One region of the Streptomyces sp. NPDC045022 genome, then DNA from elsewhere that is predicted to be linked to it. Evidence: riboswitches for the same ligand, from Rfam matches in the RefSeq annotation. Region 1 holds a riboswitch; each other region holds the start of a gene.
The links. Region 1 has a riboswitch for cyclic di-AMP ahead of AC07C1_RS24765 (transglycosylase family protein). Riboswitches for the same ligand answer to the same signal wherever they lie in the genome.
Positions count from the first base shown of each region.

Region 1 (2,193 bases):
GGACACGCAGACGGTACCCATTGTTCAGGCTGGGAACAAAGGGGGGTGCGGGTGAGACCTGGCCGAAGAACGGGAAAACAGAAAACCCCGCCCCGGTGCGTACGGGGGAATACGCACCGGGGCGGGGAGCCCGTGGGGACGGGGGGTGGCCCTCACGAGGCCTTCAGCGTGCGGACCGGGGAGGTGAGGGCGCTGTGGTTCGCGTGGGAGCCGGGCGTCACTTCAGGTGCAGCTGCTGGCCCGGGTAGATGAGGTCGGCGTCCTCGACGATGTCCTTGTTCAGGTCGAACAGCTTCTTCCAGCCACCCTTGACGCCGTGCTTCTCGGCGATGGAGCTGAGGGTGTCACCCGCGGCGACCTTGTACTCGCCGTCGCCCTTCTTGACCTTCTTGCCGGTCGGGGTGGTGACGGTCTTGGTCGCGGCCGGACGCTCGGCGGAGCGGGAGGCGGCCTGCCGGCCGGTGGAGCGGGTGGTGGTGCTGCTCGACGAGGTGCTGTTCGAGGAGCTGCTGGAGGAGCTGCTGTTCGAGGAGCTGCTGCTCGGGGCGGAGCCGTTGTAGGCGGCGCCGGACAGGCCCGTGCCGCAGACCGGCCAGGCACCCTTGCCCTGGGCGGCGAGGACCTTCTCGGCGACGGCGATCTGCTGCGCCTTGCCGGCCTGGTTGGCCTGGGCGGCGTACTGGGTGCCGCCGTACGCGGCCCAGGTGGAGGCCGAGAACTGCAGGCCGCCGTAGTAGCCGTTGCCGGTGTTGATGGACCAGTTGCCGCCGGACTCGCACTGGGCGACCGCGTCCCACTCGGAGGCGGTGGCGGCGGAGGCGTTGCCGGCCGCCATCAGCGGGGCGGCGACGGCGGCACCGGTGACACCGGCGAGCGCGATGACACGAGTGGCCTTGGACGGACGACGGTGCTTGCCCTTGCCGGAAAACAGCATGGATCGATCCCCTCACCGACGCCTGCGAGGTGAGCTGTCGGGTTCGGGCCGGTTGAGTTGCCCGGCCGCACTCCCGCTTGCGCGAGGTGCGGCTTCACCCCCAGCCGGCGCCAGCTCAACTGCTGGTTCCGGCACTTACCTTGGGTCCCCCGCTCCTGCCTACGGCGCTTGACGCGACGACTGTTCCCGGGCATCCGCTGGCAGGATTCGGCGTTGCGACTGCCGGGGCTCGTGGTGACGAGCGATCTCGACCGTAGACAGGCGATCGACGGAATTTCAAAGACGATCAGGGCTTCTGAGACTCATCCCACACTTTCGCCAAACCGGACATCAGCCACGAAACAGGGCGTCAACTCCCGCCGCTTTTCGCCCGTTTAGGCACCGACTTCCAGGGTCTGACCGGCGGTGATGTGGTTTGGATCGGCGCCGATGTCCTTCTTGTTTCCGGCATAGAGCGCGCGCCATCCGCCGTCGACCTCGAGCGAGTCGGCGATGGAGACGAGGGAGTCGCCCTCGCGGACGGTGTAGGTGCCCGGTTCACGGGAGGCGTGACGGCCGGACGTCGCGGCATCCTGACTGTTTGTCACGTTTTCGTCCGCGCTCCCGCCACGGTGACGTCCACCACTGATGAGGGCGCCGGTGTCGACGAGGCTCCAGGAACCGGCACTCTGCTGGGAATTGTCCGAGTTTCCGACACTGGGGGTGGCCGCAGGCGTGCTGCCGTCCCCCTGCGAGTTTCCGGTTTCGGGCGAGACCGACCTGTCGGACTTCGGAGCGTTGGTACCGGTGGAACCGGTGGAACCGGTGTCCGCACCGGGATCCGCGGTGACGTCCTTGCCCGGACCGGGCGTCGGCGTGGTGGCCGAACCCGTGGAGGAATCCGAGCCCGAAGCCGAGCCGGAGCCGGCGTCGGCAGCGGAGTCGGAGCCGGAACCAGAGCCGGAGGGCGAGGCTGAATCCGGCAGACCGGACGAGTCGGAGTTGTCGGCCGAACCGGACGAGTCGCCCGAACCGTTGGCGTCACCGGAGCCGCCGACCCCCGTGTCGACGTCCACGGAGCCGGAGTTCGAGGTCAGGCCGGACAGCAGCGCACAGGTGGCCCAGGGGGTGGTGCCCCGGTCGGCGAGAATCTTCTCGGCCACGGCGATCTGCTGCGAACGGCTGGCCTCGTCGGCACTGTCGGCGTACTGGCCACCGCCGTACTTGTCCCAGTCGTCCTGCGGGATCTGCAGGCCGCCGTAGTACCCGTTGCCGGTGTT
Region 1 is NZ_JBWKIR010000014.1:127,453-129,645, reverse strand. It holds gene AC07C1_RS24765 (transglycosylase family protein) at 218-934, opposite strand; cyclic di-AMP (ydaO/yuaA leader) riboswitch at 939-1,111, opposite strand; gene AC07C1_RS24760 (transglycosylase family protein) at 1,309-2,193, opposite strand, start outside.

Region 2 (2,193 bases), on a different contig from region 1:
GACGACACCGGGCGCGTGGTCATCGTGGACCGGCCCGGAGCCGTCCAGACGCAGCTGCTCATCGGCCGGGTCGGCCCGGACCGGCACGACCGCGTCTGGCCCGCCCAGGTGCTCGGCACCTACTGCCTCGGCGGCACTCTCACCTCCCGCCTGGACCGCGTCCTGCGCGAGGAGAAGGGCTACACCTACGGCGTGCGTTCCTTCGGGCAGGTCCTGAGGTCCGCCCCGGACGGCACCGGTGCCTCGATGCTCGCCATCAGCGGTTCCGTGGACACCCCCAACACCGGCCCCGCGCTGGACGACCTGTGGAAGGTGCTGCGCACCCTCGCGGCGGAGGGCCTGACCGACGCCGAGCGGGACGTCGCCGTGCAGAACCTCGTCGGTGTGGCGCCGCTGAAGTACGAGACCGCGGCGGCCGTCGCGAGCACCCTGGCCGACCAGGTGGAGCAGCATCTGCCCGACGACTTCCAGGCGACGCTGTACCAGCAGCTGGCCGCGACGGGCACGGTGGAGGCCACCGCGGCCGTCGTCAACGCCTTCCCGGTGGACCGGCTGGTGACCGTCCTCGTCGGTGACGCGGCCCGGATCAAGGCGCCGGTCGAGGCGCTGGGCATCGGCGAAGTCACCGTCGTCGCCGCGGAGTAGCGGCACGCGCGCGTGGGGCCCTGCCGACTCACGGGTCGGCAGGGCCCTCTGTTGTTCCACTCGCTTCCCCAGATGCCCGATTTGGGACGGAGGTTGCCTGTCTGACCTGTGGGATGCGCTACAAAAACCCGGATTCGTTTGAGGATTGAAAGCAAGCTTTCGTAGCGTCGTCCGGGCTGTTCGTCAGGCAGTGCGCCGCACCCGCGGCACCGGGCAGCCATCGCCGAGTCCCCGTACGGCGCGAGCCAGGGGAGCCGGGGACCCACCGTCCCCTGGGGTGAATCGGGCGCCCGCGCGAGAGCGAGGGGGTCCGTAGGAGACCTTCCTGCTCCGAACCCGTCAGCTAACCCGGTAGGCGAGAAGGAAGGAAAGGACCAGCCACTTCATGGCGTTCATGTGCGCCACCGGGAAGCACCGCAAGCCCGGCCGGGTCAAGCGGACCACCGCTCAGGCGGCCGGTATCGCGGCCCTCACCACCACCGGTGTCATCGGCACCCTCGCCGCATCCCCGGCGCTCGCCGCCGAGAACTCCGTGGAACAGACCGGTCTCACACCCGTCATCGCCGCGAGCGACGACGTGGCCGAGCAGATCGACGAGCAGGCCGCCGCCCAGAAGCAGGCCGCCCAGCAGCAGGCGGCCGAGGAGGCCGCGGCCAAGGCGGCAGCCGAGAAGGTCAAGCAGGAGCGCGAGGCCCACGCCCGCGCCGCCCGAGAGGCCGAGCGCAAGCGCCTGAACGCCTTCGTCGCCCCGATCGCGCACTCCTACGTCTCCACCGGCTACCAGGCCAGCAGCTCCCTGTGGTCCTCGGGCTCGCACACCGGCATCGACTTCCACGCGGCCAGCGGCACGACCGTCCACGCGGTCGGCTCCGGCACCGTGGTCTCCACCGGCTGGGGCGGCGCGTACGGCAACCAGATCGTGATCCGGATGGCCGACGGCATGTACACCCAGTACGGCCACCTGTCGTCCATCGGTGTCACCGTGGGCCAGCGGGTCGTCCCGGGCCAGCAGATCGGCCTGTCCGGCGCGACCGGCAACGTCACCGGCCCGCACCTCCACTTCGAGGCCCGTACGACTCCCGACTACGGCTCCGACATCGACCCCGTCGCCTACCTCCGCAAGCACGGCGTCAACGTCTGACCCTCCGTCGCACGGCACGCGAGGCCCCGGCTCCACCGAGCCGGGGCTTTCGTCGTTTTTCGCAGTGTCCGCCCAGTCCGCTGTCCAAAAAATATCCATGGATTCCGGCCCGCCGTCGGAAATTCCGGTTCATTGGAATAGAGTCACGGAACACACGTCCATCGTCGACGTTTCACGGGGATTAAGGCGGAGGTCGGGCATGCGTATTCCGGCGCACTCGGTGTGCACGGCGATCCGGGACGACATCGTCGCGGGTGTCTACGGTCGCGGCAGCCGCCTCACCGAGGAAGTCCTGGCCCGCCGCTACGGCGTCTCGCGCGTCCCCGTCCGCGAGGCCCTGCGCACGCTGGAGGCGGAGGGCTTCGTGGTCACCCGCCGGCACGCTGGCGCGTGCGTGGCCGAACCTA
Region 2 is NZ_JBWKIR010000002.1:494,824-497,016, reverse strand. It holds gene AC07C1_RS05500 (M16 family metallopeptidase) at 1-645, shown strand, start outside; cyclic di-AMP (ydaO/yuaA leader) riboswitch at 857-1,017, shown strand; gene AC07C1_RS05495 (M23 family metallopeptidase) at 1,031-1,786, shown strand; gene AC07C1_RS05490 (GntR family transcriptional regulator) at 1,986-2,193, shown strand, end outside.
Region 2: another riboswitch for cyclic di-AMP. It lies ahead of AC07C1_RS05495 (M23 family metallopeptidase); the one in region 1 lies ahead of AC07C1_RS24765 (transglycosylase family protein).

Region 3 (2,193 bases), on a different contig from region 1:
AGCAGCTTCCCGCGCACGGCGAGGTTGGTGTACTGGAAGTCGCCCTCGGGACGCCGGTCGGCGAGGAGAACCGCGAACCGGTCGGCCCAGCCCACGAAGGCCCCGTCCGGGCCGGGGTCGCCGACGCCCTCGGTGAAGCTGTCCCCCACCGCCACGTACGACCCGATCACTGATCTGTTGTCATTCTTCGAATCGTCTGCCACGTCGGACCATGATTCACCTTCGGATGTGACTTGCGCGACCGTAAGCCGGAGTTGACGAACGGTGAGATGAGACACCCTTAAATAATTTGCGAATCAGGAATAGGCCTGCCGTCAGACATGTTGCGGCCGAAGCCCAGCGGGCGTGCCGTTGTTCCACACCGAAGGCCGGACCCGGGGATCGTGGGTCCGGCCTTCGGAGGCGTGTCAGGCAGGCGGTTCGGGGCGGGGCGGTCCTCAGCCGACGGCGACGCCGTGCTGGCGGAGGTAACCGAGCGGGTCGATGTCGGAGCCGTAGTCCGGCGTCGTGCGGATCTCGAAGTGCAGGTGCGGGCCGGTCACGTTGCCGGTGGCGCCGGACAGGCCGATCTGCCGGCCCGCGGTCACGGTCTGGCCGGCCGAGACGGAGAGCTGCGACAGGTGGGCGTACTGGGCGTAGTAGCCGTCGTCGAGCTTGATGACGACCTGGTTGCCGTAGGCGCCGCCCCAGCCGGCCGAGACGACCGTGCCCGCGCCGACGGCCTTCAGGGAAGTGCCGGTTGGGACGACGAAGTCGACGCCGGTGTGGTAGCCGCTGGACCACATGCTGCCGGCCACGTGGTAGCCGGTGCCGACGGTGGCGCCGGTCACCGGGAGGGTGAAGCCGGTGGCGGCGGCCGTCGAGGCGGTGGCATCCGACGACTTGGCCGCCGGGGCGGCCTGCGTCCGGGAGGACTGCGAGGCGGCCGAGTGCTGCGCCTTGGTCGAGGAGTCCCGCGGGGCGGCGGACTCGGTGCGGGTCTGCGCGGCCTTCTTGCCGAGCGTGAGCTCGAGGCCCGGGTGGATCAGCGCCGGGTCGGCGCCGACGGCCTGCCGGTTGTCGTCGTAGAGCTGGTGCCAGCCGCCGCTGACGTGCTGCTGGTCGGCGATCGCCGAGAGGCAGTCGCCGGACTTCACCGTGTAGGTGCGCACCGTCGAATCCGGCTGAGCGGCGGCCTTCTTCACCGTGGCCGGAAGCGACTGCACGGCCTTTCCGGAGACGGACTGCGCCGGGGTGGCGGCCTGCGCCTGGGTGACCCCGATGAGCGGCAGGGCCAGCGCGGCGCCACCGGTCCCGGCGACGGCGATGGAGCGGGAAAAACGCGGGGTCTTGGGACGTCGGTGCTTACCCTTCGCGGGCATGGCGCATTCCTCTCCGACGCCTGCGAGGTCAGCTGTCGGGTTCGGGCTGGAGCTGCCCGGTCGCGCGGCGCGCGGCTTCACCCCTAGCCTGTCGCGGAGACCGGACAGGCAGTGGTACCTGGTGGGTCCCCCGCTCCTGCCGAACACGGGTCAAGTGTGTGGGGACTCCGGGCGACGGCAGGATTCGGCGTTCCGTCCGGATTGGTGGCGAACGTAAGCGAGCAGGACGCACGGAAACAAGCAGCCGGTTCCCCCCGTTGGCGTTTCCGAAGATCGAAAGCGGACCAGCGCGGTCACCCTCCGTGAATTCCCGCCCCACGCACCCTACGATTCCCCTCTTCCACACCAGAATTACGTGAACATGACGCGCGACGCTCGGTCACCGATATGACGCTCCTCACGCGCCATGCCACCACAGCCCCTCATTCCACAGCGAGTTGGAATGAAGCCGCCAATACGGACAGAAAGCTCAGATGCGACGCAGACGGAAAATCGTCGCATCCAGGTCGCCCTTCAGCCCGGTGTGCAGCCCGTGGTGCAGCAGGACGGCCCCTCGATGCACTTCGCCCGTTTCGCGGCATTCATACGATGCCGTCGGGTCGATTCCACGCAGCCGCACCGCCGGCACCGGCTCGCCGTAGCTCTGCGCCTGCAGCCAGGCCAGGACCACCGTCTCGCCCGCGAGGACGTACTGGACGGCACTCAGGCCGCCCGCCGGAGGCCGCAACCGGTACAGCTCGCCGCGCTGGACGACCGGGCGGATCTCCTTGTACAGCTCCACCCACCGCCGGGCCTCGGCCAGCTCCTCCCCGCTCCACTCCGCGAGGTCACC
Region 3 is NZ_JBWKIR010000026.1:89,549-91,741, forward strand. It holds gene AC07C1_RS33240 (SGNH/GDSL hydrolase family protein) at 1-170, opposite strand, end outside; gene AC07C1_RS33245 (M23 family metallopeptidase) at 438-1,361, opposite strand; cyclic di-AMP (ydaO/yuaA leader) riboswitch at 1,364-1,528, opposite strand; gene AC07C1_RS33250 (alpha-galactosidase) at 1,831-2,193, opposite strand, start outside.
Region 3: another riboswitch for cyclic di-AMP. It lies ahead of AC07C1_RS33245 (M23 family metallopeptidase); the one in region 1 lies ahead of AC07C1_RS24765 (transglycosylase family protein).

Region 4 (2,193 bases), on a different contig from region 1:
GCGGGCCGACGAGCTGCTCGACGCGCTCCTTCATCTCGCCCGCGGCCTTGTTGGTGAAGGTGATCGCGAGGATCTGGCCCGGGTGTACGTTCCGCTCGGCGAGCAGGTGGGCGATGCGGTGGGTGAGCACGCGCGTCTTGCCGGAGCCGGCGCCGGCGACGATGAGCAGCGGGGAGCCGGCGTGCACCACCGCGGCGCGCTGGTTGTCGTTCAGCCCCTCCAGGAGTGCCGCCGCGTCGATCGCCGGGCGGGGGGCGCCGTCGCGGTAGTAGGCGTCCCGGTCCGGCGGCACGTCGAACTTCCCGCCGAACAGATCGTCCGGAAGCGCGTCCGGAGCGTGATCGTCCTCGGGCGGTGGCGGGGGTTCCTCCTCGTGCCCGCGAGGGGGCTGGAGGTCCGCCAGGAAGCTGTCGTCAAAAAGGCTGCTCATCGCTCTACGAGTCTAGGGCTCCCCACCGACAACCGGTCGCGGTCCCCGGAACACGGACGTCTCGGGTGGGGTCCGCATGGGGTGCGGTCCCGGAGTGGGATCCTCGCCCCACCTGCCCCCTTTTCCCCTCACGCTGAGGAAGCACCTGGTCACGCCCACATGAAACCTGCATCAGGTCACAGAAATGTATCGGACATACTGCGCACCAACCTTCACAAGAGACACACGAGTTGGTTAGGTTTCCGTCAGGCCGCACGACCCCTCTCCGGCGAACGTCGCCGGGCCGCGCGGCCTCCGCCGAGTCCGGTGCGCCCCCCACGGTGCCCGGAGCCGGGGACCCACCGATCCTGGGGTGAATCGGCCGACTCCCGCCCGGGACGACGCCGTAGGGCAACCCTTCCGAAGCACGCGCCCGAACCCGACAGCTAACCCGGTAGGCGGCACGTTGGAAGGAGTCGCCTCCCTTGGCGTCGCACCGCAAGCCGCGCCCCGGCGGCACCCGTGGACCGGGCCTGCGCGGCCCCGCCCTCGCCACCGCCGCATTCACCTCCGTGGCCGTCCTGACCCAGACGGCCGAGGCCGCCGCCGACGACGGCAGGCCGAGCCTGGAGGAGATCGAGAAGAAGATCGACGAGTTCTACCGCCAGGCCGACTCGGCGCCGGAGGAGGAACCGGCGGCCGCCCGGCGGCCGCACGGCGAGGACCCACGTCAGGAGGGCGCCCGGCGCGCGAGCCGGCTCGCCAAGGCCCGGGAGGGGCTGGTTCCGTTCGCGGCCACCCCGGACACGGCCGCCTCTCTCCTCTCGGAGTATCCGCAGGACCACTTCGCCCAGAGCAGGGTGATGAACCGGTTGGCCTCGCGCGTGAAGGACGCGGCCGAGCGGGGCAAGACCACCAGGAGCCCGGAGGCGCCGGCGTCCTCGCACTACGACGTGAAGGCCGCGAAGGCCACCGTCCAGCACAAGCTCGCCACCGCGCGCGAGCTGCTGTCCCGGCTCACGGCCCAGCAGGGCGCGCGGCCGGCCGGGCTCGGCCGACGGCGCCTGGAGGAGCCCGGTCCACGGGCCTACGGATCCCCGGGCCCGCGGCAGGAAACCAAGGCCGAGAAGGCGATCGCCTTCGCCCGGGCCCAGATCGGCAAGCCGTACGTGAGCGGTGCCAGCGGGCCCGGCTCGTACGACTCCTCCGGCCTCACCCAGGCCGCGTGGAAGGCCGCCGGCGTCACCCTCCCGCGTACCGCCCAGGCCCAGGCCGCCGCGGGCAGCCCGGTCCCCGTCACCGAGGCGCGCGCCGGTGACCTGGTCTTCTTCCACGACGACAGCAGCCATGTCGGCCTCTGCACGGGCGACGGGATGATGATCCACGCCCCGGAACCCGGCGCGTACGTCCGCGAGGAATCCGTGGACCGCGGTGGCGAATCGATCATCCACAGCGTGGTGCGGCCGGCCTGAGCGCGCCTCACGTGGTCGGGCCTACGCGCGCGTACCGGCGGGTCCGCTCCACGCGCGCGTACCGGCGGTTTGCGTTCCACGCGCGCGTGCCCGGCCCGGCTGGGTGCGCGCGGCTGCCTGGCATCGGGCGCATGCCCGGCATCTCAGGTCTGCGCGCGTGGTGGGCGGGGCGGCCTCCCGCGTCCGGGGCCGCCGTGATTGGCGGCCGGCATCCTGTCGGTTGGTCTGCAGCTGGCCGGCGACGAGACGGTCTCGCGGGTGGCGCCGGCGATGGCCGGCGTCGCCTGGGTGGCGCTGGGCGCCGACTTCGTC
Region 4 is NZ_JBWKIR010000020.1:13,630-15,822, reverse strand. It holds gene pcrA (DNA helicase PcrA) at 1-430, opposite strand, end outside; cyclic di-AMP (ydaO/yuaA leader) riboswitch at 716-886, shown strand; gene AC07C1_RS29110 (C40 family peptidase) at 895-1,881, shown strand.
Region 4: another riboswitch for cyclic di-AMP. It lies ahead of AC07C1_RS29110 (C40 family peptidase); the one in region 1 lies ahead of AC07C1_RS24765 (transglycosylase family protein).